Regions from separate parts of the Staphylococcus sp. mip270_02 genome, predicted to be linked through region 2. Evidence: predicted binding sites of a transcription regulator. Region 2 holds the regulator's gene; each other region holds the start of a gene.
The links. Region 2 encodes LexA, which represses DNA repair genes until DNA is damaged. Its sites were predicted from a motif close to CGAACATATGTTCG; they were not measured.
Positions count from the first base shown of each region.

Region 1: the regulator LexA is predicted to act here: its motif matches at 3,726-3,739, upstream of ACW5YJ_RS06270 (YolD-like family protein).
Region 3: the regulator LexA is predicted to act here: its motif matches at 3,546-3,559, upstream of ACW5YJ_RS03050 (carbohydrate kinase).

Region 1 covers NZ_CM132934.1:1,362,093-1,367,192, forward strand. Annotated here, with positions in the region: gene ACW5YJ_RS06250 (HAAS signaling domain-containing protein) at 1-340, shown strand, start outside; gene ACW5YJ_RS06255 (DUF4097 family beta strand repeat-containing protein) at 337-1,188, shown strand; gene ACW5YJ_RS06260 (C45 family autoproteolytic acyltransferase/hydolase) at 1,281-2,321, opposite strand; gene ACW5YJ_RS06265 (hypothetical protein) at 2,948-3,118, shown strand; gene ACW5YJ_RS06270 (YolD-like family protein) at 3,293-3,703, opposite strand; gene pglS (6-phosphogluconolactonase) at 3,823-4,866, shown strand; gene ACW5YJ_RS06280 (aldehyde dehydrogenase) at 4,979-5,100, opposite strand, start outside.
Region 2 covers NZ_CM132934.1:1,966,281-1,971,380, reverse strand. Annotated here, with positions in the region: gene rpmG (50S ribosomal protein L33) at 355-504, opposite strand; gene rpsN (30S ribosomal protein S14) at 655-924, shown strand; gene guaC (GMP reductase) at 1,115-2,092, shown strand; gene ACW5YJ_RS09280 (CAP domain-containing protein) at 2,113-3,126, shown strand; gene lexA (transcriptional repressor LexA) at 3,322-3,945, opposite strand; gene sosA (DNA damage-induced cell division inhibitor SosA) at 4,091-4,321, shown strand; gene ACW5YJ_RS09265 (DUF896 domain-containing protein) at 4,451-4,699, shown strand; gene tkt (transketolase) at 4,776-5,100, shown strand, end outside.
Region 3 covers NZ_CM132934.1:705,445-710,544, reverse strand. Annotated here, with positions in the region: gene ACW5YJ_RS03070 (BglG family transcription antiterminator) at 1-673, opposite strand, end outside; gene ACW5YJ_RS03065 (amino acid ABC transporter ATP-binding protein) at 898-1,629, opposite strand; gene ACW5YJ_RS03060 (amino acid ABC transporter permease) at 1,626-2,345, opposite strand; gene ACW5YJ_RS03055 (amino acid ABC transporter substrate-binding protein) at 2,329-3,129, opposite strand; gene ACW5YJ_RS03050 (carbohydrate kinase) at 3,604-4,713, shown strand; gene ACW5YJ_RS03045 (pseudouridine-5'-phosphate glycosidase) at 4,697-5,100, shown strand, end outside.

The DNA of each region.
Region 1 (5,100 bases), 600 kb from region 2:
TGCTAAATCAATTCTTAGAGCTATTATGGCCTCACTAGGTATGGGAATTTTGTCTTTAATCATTATCTTGATACCAATGATATTTATTGGCAGTTTTATGTTCGTGTTACTTTTAGTTGCATTGTTTTTAGCAATTAGCCCGATTTTATTAATTATTCATGGCTCATTATATAATATGTTCAGTTTAGCAATTAGTAATTATCTTTTTGCGTTTTCATTTACTGGTTTAGGTATTGTATTATTTGTGACCATTGCGAAATTAGCTCAATTCGTTTATCGTTTGATACTAAAATACTTACGTTGGAATATCAAGACGATTAAAGGAAGTGCAAATGAATGAGGAAATTATTTTTTAGTGGTTTAGCATTATTTATCGTGTGTTTTACCTTAGGCTGTATTACTTGGTTTGGTTTTGAAAAGCAAAACAATAAACTTAATGTTATTGATAAAACGTATAATGATGCGGAAGTAAAGCATTTAGATATTGACAGCCGCTCTAGTAATGTAACGATTACAAAAGGAAATAAGTTTGCAATTCATTATAAAGGCCAACAGAAAGTAGATATAAATAAAGATAAGCAATCATTAAAGTTGAAAGAAACTAGTAATCGAGTTGATAATTATGGCTTGAATTATAACCCATTTAGACAAATTAAGGCTAAAATGAAAATCACCATACCAAATGAGAAATTAAAGGAATTGAAAGTTTCGAGCAAGGCACGCAATATTAAACTTCAAAATATCGAAGTTGATAAAGTCGATTTTAATATGAACGATAGAACTGGTAGTCGTGTTTATGTGCAAAATTCAAAAATTGAACAATTGTTGTATAGAGGTTTGAAATCACCTATACATATTAGTGATAGTAAAATTGTTAATGCTAATATTAAAACAAAAGAAGCGAGTATATATGCTGAAAATGCACTAATTAAAAACTCTGTATTGCTTGCCCAAAGTGGTCATATCCAATTAGATCGTATGGACATTGATTCTGCATTTAAAGCTTCTAGTCAAAATGGTGATATTATTATGTCTTACAATAAAAAACCAGATAATACGTTATTGAAATTAAACCCTGATGATGGCGTAGAAAAAGTCAATAATAAGAGTTTTGATAACGATAGAGTTGGAGAAGGTGATAATATTTTAGAATTCTATACTGTACACGGTGATATTCATATTAATTAATAGACTGTATATTATAATAGCTATGGAGAAATCTATATTGATAGATGACTTCATAGCTATTTTTCTAACTTATTATCATATTTAACATATATTTAATAACTGGCAAAGGTCAAATCAGTGTCTATATGTCCATAAAGGGCATGAATATCTAGTGACTGTCCGTTTAGCCATTGTTGAAAATCAATTACTGCAGGTGTGTTATTTTCACCTAAAGTCATGTATGCTTTAAGTGACTGTGGTTCATACATAGTTGTATGAATTGTACCAGACCAACTTTTAAATAATTTACTATATATTTCAAATTCTGGATTATTAAATAATTCAAATGCGTGCATTTTATCCAGGCCATTCGGTGTTTGTTTTAAAAGTCTATCTAAACGTTCTTTAGACTCTTTTGTATAGTTTCTATTTTCATGAGTTAGCAATTTGAAATGGTTCGTACATGTATGATCATACCTTACATCAAGTGATCTAGGAGAAACCTCGATTATGGCGTGATTTAAGTGCTTATCCATGACAATATAGCTAAATGAACTTCTATGTGGAATTTCTTTCAATAATTGAATTGCCTCTGGTACGTCTTTACAATATTGTAAAATGAGTCTGCCAATCATATAGCATACGAAGCCATCGCCTGGATGTTTTCTATGCATAAAGTTATACCCCATAGATAGTCCAGCTTCATTCATACCATCCATTCTACCAGTCACGCGAGATGTTGGACCAATTTGTGCTAGACCTCCATCATTTGGTTGGAAAAGCTGATAACGACCATCATAAGTTGCAGGGTGATAGTCATAATTTCTTACCATGTAGTCTTGTCCTAAATACACCGTACAGCCACTATTTTTTAGTGGTGTAAAACGATAGTGTGCAAAGTTTAATATCATTTGATTTGTTGGTAGATTAAGGACTTCTTGCATACCTCTGATTTCTTCCCAAATTTGAGGTGCGTAGGTTTGGAAGATATCATATGTTTCCTTTATGTGGATATCGAAACGAGGCATACGTTTTTTCCATTCTTTTTCTCTATTTTTTAATAATGGTGTTTGTTGCATCCATTGAGCAGTTTGTACACCTAAATCAAAATGTGACCCGCGGTGAGTTAATATATCTGTTTTTACTTTTTGCATAATGTAAAACTCCTATTTTAGTTGTGTAATCTTACAAATTTGTAACTATATTGTAACCCCACGTTAATTGTATTATACGATGCTTGTCGTTATTATTAAGTATAACAACGACGACTGATTATTTATTTTTAAATTAAAATGAGGTGATTGCAATGGCAAATTATTATGATACTGTTAGAGATGCAATGAGTACTTGGTGGGGCAAGTAATTGACTAAGCGGCTGGGACAAATTAATTGTCTCAGCTTTAAGTATTATATAGAGTTAGTGGGATATTAGCATGAGCGTCAGCCCAGTTAAACTATTTATCCATATTAATTCTAGTGAATTTTGTTGGGGTGGGACCGTGAAATATTTTTAAATAAATTAGATTCCTTTCCCACTCCTTTTTCTAATATGACTAATAAATGTAATCTTTCTAAGAGTTCTGTTATTATTAAAGTATTAAAGGTAGTAATTAATATACAGTATTTAATTATAACTTAAAGCATTACTACAATAATATCATATTATTACTATAATAATATTTAAATTAAAGTAGTGAAAAGTAGGTATATATTTATTGATGCTTTTAAGTATGCTATCATTAATAATGGATATGTTAATAATTTATTGAGGTGAAACAGAATGTGGAATTTTATTAAAGGTTTATTTAAATTTGTATTCGGTACAATCCTTACTGTATCATTAGCAGCAGGAATTGGTGCAGTTGTGTTCGCTTATATTTTCAAAAAAGACTTTGAAGATATTGAAAGTAAAACAAAAGAGATTGTTTCAGATATCGAATCTAATAATTAAATTATTAATAGAACACTTTAGAGTGTTCTATTTTTTTTATGAATATCGGTAGTGATTATTTGATGAGACAATTAGTTGTTCTTTCGTAATAAACATGAGCTTAGTTGAACTCTCCAAAGTTATATTAGTGAAATAAGTCTAAGTATGAGATTTTGTAGTATAAGAACTTAGGAGTTATGGATTATATGGATTAATGCGAGTGATATCAAAAAGTGATAATTTAATAACTTCTGATTTGTTTAGCGAATAGCCTTCTAAATACATATGAACCATGTCTATATTCTTAATTTTTAATGTTATGTGTTCTAGCCATCCGGATTGGTAATATTCAATTGTGATATGTTGTTCTGTATGTAGTGCTTGATGAAGTTGTAAGTTAAGTTCATTCAATTGATCGTCCGATAGCGTTGGGCGATCAATTTTATTTTGATCAATCAAATATTGCTGTATGGTTTCGAATTGTTCCGGTAAGGTAGCGAAGGGTTGCCATTTAACCATGCCACGACCTTTGGGTATATTTGGATTTAAATATTCTCTAGGGATATTTCTATAATCAGTTTCGTTCTTAAATTCTTTCGGAATCATTTTATCACCTCTATATCATTATAGAACATATGTTCGATTTAGTGAAGTGATAATTCATTATATTGTATTTGTAATAAATCTCTATTAAAATGAAACTATCATAATATGGAGGGGTTTTCATAATGACGATAGGTTATATCGGTACTTATACAAAAAAAGAAGGTAAAGGGGTCTACCGTTTCCAACTTGATGAACAAACAGGGAAAATAATTGAAGTTGAAACTGGTTATGAACTAGAAGCCTCAACTTATTTAAATCAACATAATTCATTTTTATATGCAATAAATAGAGAGGGCGACAACTGTGGTATCGCTAGTCTTAAAATAGAGGAAGATGGCAAGTTAAGCCTCATTAATAAATGTTTAGCGTCAACAGCTGGTACTGGTTGTTATGTTGCAGTATCGCCAGATGGTAAATATATTTTTGAAACTGTTTATGGTGCAGGATTAGCGCGTATATATGAAGCAAATCCATATACGGGAGAAATTGTTCGACTTATACAGGAATTAGCGCATGATTTTCCAACTGGTCCGTCAGAGCGACAAGATCATGCACATATTCATTTTATGGATATTACACCAGATAAAAAATATGTAGTGGCGATGGACTTAGGTACGGACAAATTAGTGACATATGAGTTTGGTGATGAAGGATACAGTGAATATGCTGTGTTTGATTTTGAACCAGGTGATGGACCTAGACATATTACCTTCCATGAAAATGGTGAATATGCCTATGTAGTTCATGAAATATCAAATATTGTAAGTACAGTAAAATATGAAGATGGTAAATTTACAGAAATAGAACGTCATTTGACGATACCAGAAAACTTTGAAGGCGATACAAAATTAGCAGCAGTGAGATTATCAAAAGATCAAAAATTCTTATATATTAGTAATCGAGGTCACGATAGTATTGCTATTTTCAAAGTAGCTGATGAAGGCGACATGATTTCATTAGTGGATATTGTATCAAGTGGCGGGGAGTTTCCACGTGATTTTAACATTACTGATTCAGATGATTATTTAGTATGTGCACACCAAGAAGGTGATTATGCACTTACTGTATTTAGACGTGATAAAGTAACAGGTGAACTAGAAAAAGTAGACGATAAATACACTGCGCCTGAAGGTGTTTGTGTACAGTTTTTAAAAGAAATATAAAATTGGAAGTTTGTTAAATGACTCAATTACTAACTTAATAACATAAAAATGCGCCTTTCCCAAATGTAATGGGAAGGCGCATTTTTATGTTATAGAACTTTCATAAACAGAGTTACTTATTAAAGAAGGTCTTAATATATTTAAATTTACCTTTGTATGGTGGGAACAATAAACTAGATTCAAGTCGAGTTGATTTAAAAATATATGATTTGTCATGACTAAATGTATCGAAAC
Region 2 (5,100 bases):
CTTTTGAAAATGATAATTAGTTATTAGTTTAGAAGAATTTACTTACATTTGAAAAAGAGACCCGTAATTAGTCTCTTCAGAACGTAGACAAAACAAACCTTAGGTGATAGTTGAACTGACCCCAAATAACGGGAATGAAATAAAAACACTTTCGTTGAATTCATTTAAAATGAATCATACGGAGGTGTTTTTCTATGAAAATAAATAATGCCAACCACAATTATAAAAATGTAGTTGGCAATCATAAGTCATCATAATTAAATGAAGATAACTCTAGTGCTATAAGCTAAATATCATTACAACATACTGTTGTATTTAAATTGTCGTATTTAAAAGATAATTTTAGCAGAGAAATTATTTTGTTTCACGATGTAACGTATATTTATTTAATCTAGGGCAGAATTTTTTTAATTCAATACGCTCAGGATTATTACGTTTGTTTTTTGTAGAAATATAGTTACGATCGCCACATTCTGTACATGCTAATGTAATATTTACGCGCAAAGTTAACACCTCTTTCTTAACAGGAATGATTACGTTTTAAAATTTTAGCATATAAAGATAATAATTTCAAATACTTTTAAGTTGAAATATAAAGTGAGTATGTTATTATTTAAAACGTAATGATTACGATTTATAAGGAGAGTTAGAATAATGGCAAAGAAATCAAAAATAGCGAAAGAACAAAAAAGAGAACAATTAGTAGAAGCATATTATGAGTTACGTAAAGAATTGAAAGCTAAAGGTGATTATGAGGCTTTAAGAAAATTACCAAGAGATTCATCACCTACAAGATTAACGCGTCGTTGCAAAGTTACTGGGAGACCAAGAGGTGTATATCGTAAATTTGGAATGTCACGTATTGCTTTACGTGAACATGCACATAAAGGGCAAATCCCAGGTGTTAAAAAAGCAAGTTGGTAATTTAAGACTTAAGTCCATTTACATTTAGTTTAAAACAATGTATATTATCTATTGGTAAAGATAAATAAAAAGTTATTGTTCGGGAATTTTGGTAAATATAACTATTATTCTCCATATAATTATTGAATACATCATGAAAATCTTACCATTAAATAAATGTTTTATTAAAAATGTTAGGGGTTTGTTAACAATGAAGATTTTTGATTATGAAGATATCCAACTAATACCGAATAAATGTATTGTAAATAGTCGTTCTGAATGTGACACGACAGTTCAATTTGGTCCAAAAAGTTTTAAATTACCAGTCGTTCCAGCAAATATGCAAACAGTAATGAATGAAGAATTAGCTGAATGGTTTGCTGAAAATGATTATTTTTATATTATGCACAGATTTGATGAAGCGGCACGTATCCCATTTACAAAGAGAATGCATGAAAAAGGTTTGATTGCATCAATTTCTGTAGGTGTTAAAGAACGTGAATTTGATTTTGTAGAGCAATTAGCTAATGAAAAAATAATTCCAGATTATATTACAATTGATATCGCACATGGTCATTCAGATTCTGTAATCAATATGATTAAACATATTAAACAACATATTCCTGAAGTATTTGTAATCGCAGGTAATGTTGGTACTCCAGAGGGCGTACGCGAATTAGAAAACGCTGGCGCAGATGCTACCAAAGTTGGTATCGGACCAGGAAGAGTTTGTATAACTAAGATTAAAACAGGATTTGGTACAGGCGGTTGGCAATTATCAGCATTAAATCACTGTAGTAAAGCGGCAAGAAAACCAATTATTGCTGATGGTGGTATTAGAACGCATGGTGATATTGCTAAATCTATACGCTTTGGTGCATCTATGGTTATGGTTGGATCATTATTTGCTGCGCATGAAGAGTCACCTGGTGAAACAGTGGAATTAGATGGCAAACTATATAAAGAATATTTCGGTAGCGCCTCTGAATTCCAAAAAGGTGAACATAAAAATGTAGAAGGTAAGAAAATGTTTGTTGAACACAAAGGATCATTATCTAATACATTGATTGAAATGCAACAAGATTTGCAAAGTTCAATTTCATATGCGGGTGGCACTGACCTTAAATCATTAAGAAAAGTGGATTATGTAATTGTAAGAAACTCAATTTTTAATGGTGATAGAGACTAATATATTAGTAGGTGTAAAAAATTAGAAAATTATTTTTGTATGTACTTACTTTCTTAGTAGTTATTCTTGTCCTACCAATCAAAGAAACAGAACCAATGATTACAGTACAACAGCAATTAAAGGATAAAGTTGCTGATTGGTCTTCATCAAAAACAACTAATGAAGATGCGTTGAAAGTACCAAGTAAACAAGAATTTGCAGTTAACAATATTCAAATGAATATGACTAAAGACGCTGTAGAAGAAAAGCTAGGGCGTTCCCAACGTGTCTCATCAAATGAATATGGTACAAATTGGCACACGTATTATTCGGATGGTTATAGAGGGTTTGTGATGGTTAGTTATATAGATGATAAAGTAAATGCGCTATATAGTAACCAAAACGTTATATCATCAAAATCAAAAATTAAATATGGCACACCTAAAGACAAGGTAAGGGACCGTTTAGGTAAACCTATTACTGATAAGCAAAAAGGGCATGTGAAATTTGATGTTCAAGATGATGAATTTGATAATTTTCATAAAGACAAAATATACACAACAGCTTTTTATGATAAACATGAGAGCAATAACTTAACAGCACTATTACAAGTTAGTGAAAAAATGGAAAACCGATTACAACAACAATATGGCGCACCATCTGAGGGATTAGCACAAAGCTTTGAATTGCAAAACTTTGATTTAGTTAATTCAGAACGAGTACAGCATGAGTTAGAGCCACTTAAATATTCTACTGGTATTTCTGAGACGGCTAGAAAACACAGTAAAGATATGGCTGAACATAATTATTTTGATCATAATAATTTATCAGGCGATACTCCATTTGATCGTATGGAAGCTGACGGACACAATTTTAATGCAGCAGGTGAAAATTTGGCATATGGTCAAACAAGTAGTATTTATGCTCACCAGGGCTTAATGAATTCATTAGGACACAGAAAGAATATTCTTAAGAAAGAATTTAATACGCTTGGTGTAGGTGTTGACTTTAATAAAAATCGTCAGCCTTATTGGACAGAAAATTATACTGGATAATGTTTAAGGTTTGTTGTTTGAGGGTATCTGTTATCATGTGAGGATGAAAAGTTATGACAACAAACAAAAAAGATAAAACAGAAGATATACTTGAAAAAGTAAAAGATGTTTTAGAGAAAAAAGATGAAAAAAGAGAGGGTGCGCGATGAGCGCATCCTCTTTTTTTGAGAGTGTTAGCATTAGTCGAAATATCAATTACATTTCTCTAAATAATCCAACCACTTTTCCTAATACAGTTACATTATCAAGATAAATTGGTCCCATTGTACTATTTTCCGGTTGCAAACGATAACGAGTTTTTTCTTTATAGAAACGCTTAACAGTCGCTTCATTCTCTTCTGTCATCGCAACGATGATATCTCCGTTCTCTGCAATAGTTTGACTTCTAACGATAACTTTATCTCCATCAAGAATACCAGCTTCAACCATACTGTCACCAACAACATTTAAGATGAATATATCGCTATTATGTGTTGAAGTGAAATGTTCTGGTAATGGGAAGTATTCTTCAACATTTTCAACCGCAGAAATAGGTACGCCCGCAGTTACTTTCCCTATAACAGGAACGTGGATTGTTTCTTCCATATTAATTGATTCACCTAATTGCTCTGACACAATTTCAATGGCACGAGGTTTAGTTGGATCTCTTCTAATATAACCTTTTTCCTCTAATCTAGATAAATGGCCATGGACTGTTGAACTAGAGGCTAATCCAACAGCTTCTCCAATTTCTCTAACACTTGGCGGATACCCTTTGGATTGGACGGTTTGCTTGATATATTCAAAAATTTCATTTTGTCGTTTAGTTAACTCTCTCATAATAGGCACTCCCTAATTTAATTTGACTTAATTATAGCATGATTATAGCATTTTTACAAACGTTTGTTCGTTTGGTTGTTGACATAGAACAGATGTTCTGATAAAGTAACTATACAAACAAATGTTCTAGGAGTGGTTATAAATAATGAAGAACTATAAATCGCAAATAAAGTCTTATATTATAGTGTTAACGGTGACAATGGTACTTTGCGCCTTGTTTATATTAAGTGCACACAATAGTGCGAATTCAGAACAGACGTACGAAATGACTGACCATCAAATGACAAGTCAATCAGTAAATGGCGAACAGAGTAATAATGAAACTAAACTACAAAGCGAACAAACTTCACAGCAAGTGATGGCAGCTGTTCACTAATAGTTTTTTAGTGGCGTGAACTTTAGTGAATGTAAATGTTAATATAATGGTGTTTTTGTGAGCGAAACAATTTAGTTTCGTTCATTTTTTTGTTATATTTTTCTATATCAATAATATCGGAGGTTTATTATGGCTGATAAAGACGGTGTAGATTTACAACGTATAAATGAATTAGCAAAAAAGAAAAAAGAAAAAGGCTTGACTGAAAAAGAAGCTAAAGAACAATCTAAATTGAGAAAAGCTTACTTAGATTCATTTAGAGAAAAATTTAAGCAGCAAATTGAAAGTACAAGAGTCATAGATCCTGAAGGAAACGATGTAACGCCTGATAAAGTGAAAAATATATTAGATTCTAAAAATAAAGAAGATAAAAACTAAATCAATTTTTTGTTAAATAGATACCAAATAAGGTATAATAATATAGAAACTTGCTAGAAGAAAGGAAGTCATTTAGATGAATAAAGAAAAAGATCAATTAGCGGTAGATACGATTAGAGCGCTAAGTATCGATGCAGTTGAACAAGCAAATTCAGGACACCCTGGATTACCAATGGGCGCTGCTCCTATGGCATACACATTATGGACACGTCACTTGAATTTTAATCCCCAATCAAAAGATTTCTTTGACAGAGATCGTTTTGTATTATCAGCTGGACATGGTTCTGCGCTATTATATAGCTTATTACATGTTTCAGGTAGTTTAGAATTAGAAGAATTAAAAGAATTTAGACAATGGGGTTCTAAAACACCAGGACATCCTGAGTTCAAACACACTGATG
Region 3 (5,100 bases), 1.3 Mb from region 2:
CCTCATTCGCCCGATGAATTGCAATTAAAATGTGGTAAATTAATCCATCAATAGCACTCTGTACGAGTTGATAATTTGAATCAATCAATACCGAAGTAACACTTAAGCGAATTTGTTCTAATTCATGATTCGAAAACAAATGATGACCCATTTGATGCGTATGTGTTTGAAAATATTCATAAACCATTTCTGCATATGCTTTACGATATGCACTTTCATCGCCTTTAATTAAGAAACCCTTATTCTTCTCATATTTCAACTGTAAATCGTGGTTATCTAGCCATTGCTGTACGCGTTTTAAATCTTCCACTATCGTACGTCTAGTCACCGAAACCATGTTTGCCAATACATGTGAAGCTGTAGGTGATGTAGATTCAAAGAGTTTCAAAGTAATATACAGTAATCTTTCGTCTTTAGAATAATGTATAGACGTTGACAAATATTGAGGTTCTACAGCCTTTAATTGTTCTGAAGATGTTGTGATTTTAATACCATCATATTTGCTTCGTTGAATCGTTAAAGCTAATTTACTCGCCATATCTTCAATGTACTCAAGATCATATTGAATAGTTCTCTCTGAAACATTGAAACGTGTTGCTAAATTATTAATTTGCACAAAAGTCTCACGTTCAATAATGAACGTCAAAATATGATACTGCCTCTTGCTTAACATATTAGCAACCTCCTTACACTTATATTGTAATCGCTTTCTTTTGATTGTGGATGTGTAATCTTCTTCGCCTACTAATACGAAAAGTTGCACATCAAAATTACATTATGTTAACAAATTATATAATGATATTTGTATAGTCGATACATTTTTATAATAATTATTTTTAAAATAAAAAAATGAGATTTCAGCTATTTAGCTTCCATCTCATTCAAGTATTACTTATTTTAGGCTTCTCTAAGCATATTTAAAAAGCGTTGCAACTCTGTCGTTTGTGGGTGATTAAAAATTTGTTCTGGTGTTCCTGACTCACCAATAACACCATCATGGATAAACACAATTTTATTTGAAACTTCTTTAGCAAAACGCATCTCATGCGTAACTATAATCATAGTCATTCCTTCATTTGCTAGGTCTTTAATTACACGTAATACATCGTTTACCAGCTCTGGATCTAATGCAGAGGTAGGTTCATCAAAGAGCATAACTTTTGGATTCATCGCCAAAGCTCTCGCAATCGCAACTCGTTGCTGTTGTCCGCCAGACAATGCGTTAGTTCTTTGGTCTTTTACAGCTGTTAAGTCCACTTTCTCTAAAAGTGCTAACGCTTGTTGTTGCGCATCAGTTTTTTTCATTTTCTTAACAGTAATTAGCCCTTCCATAACATTTTCTAATGCCGTTTTATGAGGAAAGAGATTATAACTTTGAAAAACCATACCCGACTGCTTGCGTACTTTAATTTGTGATTTTTTATCTTTATTGTCATAAGTGTCACTATTGACGTAAACGGCGCCTTCTGTAGGTAATTCTAGCGCATTAATCATTCGTAACAAAGTAGTTTTACCAGAACCTGAACGTCCAATAAAGGTAACTACCTCTCCTTGATTTACCTTTAGATCAATACCTTTAATCACTTCTTTATCATTAAATGTTTTCTTTATATTTTGCAGTTCAATCATGAACGATACCCTCTTTCAAGATAAGATTCGTAAAAGTTCTGGACGATTGAAATAATAAAACATACAACCCAATACATCAGTGCAACGAGTAAATAAATTGTTAAATATTCATAAGTCGTCGATGCAACTTCTTGTGCTTTTCTAAACATTTCAGCAACAAGTATAAAACCGAGTAACGATGTGTCTTTAATTAAACTTAAAAACGTATTACCTAGTGCAGGAACTGAAACTCTTATTGCTTGTGGCAGTATAATACGTTGAATCGTTTGACGGTAATTCATACCAATTGAATACGCTGCTTCTGTCTGTCCTTTTGGAATAGACATGATGCCTCCACGAATAATTTCAGATGCATACGCCCCTACATTTAAAGACAAACCAATAATTGCTGCTATTACTGGAGCTAACGTCCATTGATTTTCTGAGTTGTTAGTTAATAATCTGCCGAGTTCAGGGATACCATAAAAGATAATGAATAATTGTACAATCATTGGTGTTCCTCTAATGATTGAAATATAAAAACGTGCAATCCCTCTAAGAATACGGCTTGTTGATATGCGCATTAATGCAGTTACTAGTGCTATAACCAATCCTAAAACAAAAGTCACTAATGTGATGGGAATTGAAAACTTCACCAATCCTTCAAGCATTGGCATAAAGGCTTGTCCAGCTGCATCTAATGCATGTTGTTGCTCTGAATTAAGGTTTAGAAACATCTTCACCAAACCATTTTTCGCTTATTTTTGCTAATTCACCATTATCTTTTAATTTTTTCATTGCTTTATTAACTTCTTTGATTGTTTCATCGTCTTCCTTCTTATTAAAAGTCAAAGCAGATTGACTCTTTTCAGCATTCCCTTCAATCACTTTTACTTTAGCGTTAGGCTTTTGTTTTTTATAATCTAGGTAAGAAATATTATCGTTAAACGTGCCCTCTACTCTGTTTGATTGTAATAAATCCATTGCTTGGTTGAATCCATCAACTTTTGTAAGTTCTGCACCTTTAGATTTTGCCAATTTACCATAGTTTGAAGTAAATGTTTGTGCTAATTTCTTACCTTTAACATCATCAAATGATTTGATATCTGTATTATCTTTATTTACTACTAATACACCTTTAGAATAAGTGTATGGTTCAGAGAATTTATACTTTTCTTTACGTTCATCGTTAATACCAACTTGGTTAGCTACAACATTAAATCTACCTGAATCTAATCCTGCAAACATTGAATCCCATTGAGTTTCTTTAAATTTAACTTTATAGTTCATTTCTTTAGCTACTGCTTTCACTACATCTATATCATAGCCAGTTAATTTATCATTCTTATCGTGGAACGAAAAAGGTGCATAAGTTCCTTCTGTTCCCACTACAAATGTTTTATTCTCACTAACTGATTTATTTTTACTTTCGCTATCTTTTTTACTTGAAGAGTCATTACCACATGCTGCCAGCGTCACTGCCAAAATTAAAGTAATTAACACCATTAAAAATTTTTTCATTTCTCGCCCTCTATTCTTATTATTCTTATCGGATTAAAATTAGTTTATTCCTATCCCACTATTTAGTCAATAGATTTTTATCGATAAGATAATATTTTTTTTAATTTCAGATAATTTAAATTTCTTACAATTTTATCACTCCTTTTCTTTCTTTAATATTTCATTATAGAAAATACATTTCATCTTTATTTTTATTTTATAATTTCACACTCATAATAGACGTTGTTCACGTTTGAAAATAATTTTCAAAAATAAAATAATGATATTATTCTATAAAAAATTAATACCGGTTAAAACCTTAATGTATCAATAATTTCAAATATGTGACAAAGACCATTTTAAATTGTCACAATTTTCGCAACTTTATTTGTAAGCGTATACAAATGTAATATTACATGATAGACTTCGCTTAAATACAAACAAAAGTTTATTTTAAAACAATTGTTTAGATTTTATAAAAAGGAGGTCTCATCTATGAATAGTAATGAAAGAGAGGTTTTGAAACGCATACAAGACAATCCATTTATTTCTCAACAAGAATTAGCACTATCAATTGGTTTATCAAGACCTGCAGTAGCTAATATTATTTCAGGATTAATCCGCAAAGAATATGTCTTAGGTAAAGCCTATGTCTTAAACGAAAATTATCCTATTGTATGTATTGGTGCTGCTAACTTAGACAGAAAGTTTTACGTCCATCATACATTGCAACTAGAAACTTCCAATCCTGTAACTTCTACACGTTCTATAGGTGGTGTAGCTAGAAATATTGCAGAAAATCTTGGTCGAATGGGTGAAACCGTAGCATTTTTATCTACTAGTGGTAATGACAGTGAGTGGGACATGATACACAAATTATCAAGTCCTTTCATGAACCTAGATCATGTGCAACAAATAGAAAATGCAAACACTGGCTCTTACACTGCACTCATAGACAATGATGGTAATATGCAATACGGCTTAGCTGATATGGAAGTTTATGACTATATCACGCCCGAGTTTTTAATTAAACGAACACATTTATTAGTTAAAGCCAAATGTATTATCGCAGATTTAAATTTAAATAAACCTGCCATTGATTTTCTGTGTGCATATTCTGAGAAGCATAACATTAAACTAGTAATCATACCTGTATCATCACCAAAAATGAAACATATGCCTGATTCATTACACGCAATAGACTGGCTTATTATAAATCGAGATGAAACAGAAGCTTATTTTAATATAAAAATCCAAAACACAAATGATATGAAAAATGCTGCACAAAAATGGATAGATAATGGTGTCTCTAAAGTAATCATCACAAACGGAGTTCAGGAACTTATCTATAAAGATAAAAAAACAGAAATCATTAAACCCGTTCTCAGTTCAAATGAGGTTGTAGATGTGACAGGAGCAGGTGATTCATTTTCTAGCGCAGTAGTCTTCAGTTGGCTAAATGGTTTAGGTATAGATGACATACTAAACGCTGGCATGATAAATGCCAGAAAAACGATAGAAACAAATTACACCGTTCGTCAAAATTTAGATAAAAAACAATTATTTAGAGATTTGGAGGAGTATAAAGATGAAACAATACATTGAATTTTCACAAGAAGTACAACAAGGCATGGATAGTAATAAACCTATAGTTGCTTTAGAATCAACTATTATTTCACACGGCATGCCTTATCCACAAAATGTTGAGATGGCTAAAAATGTTGAACAAATTATTAGGAATAACGGTGCAATACCTGCAACCATCGCCTTAATTAATGGGAAAATTAAAATAGGTTTAGAACCTGAAGAACTGACATTACTAGCTAAACATGACGATGTTGCCAAAGTATCACGTCGAGATTTAGCAGAGATTATTGCTACTAAACGTATCGGTGCAACGACGGTTGCATCTACAATGATTTGTGCCGAATTAGCAGATATTCAATTCTTTGTTACTGGAGGAATTGGTGGCGTACATAGAGGTGTTGAGCA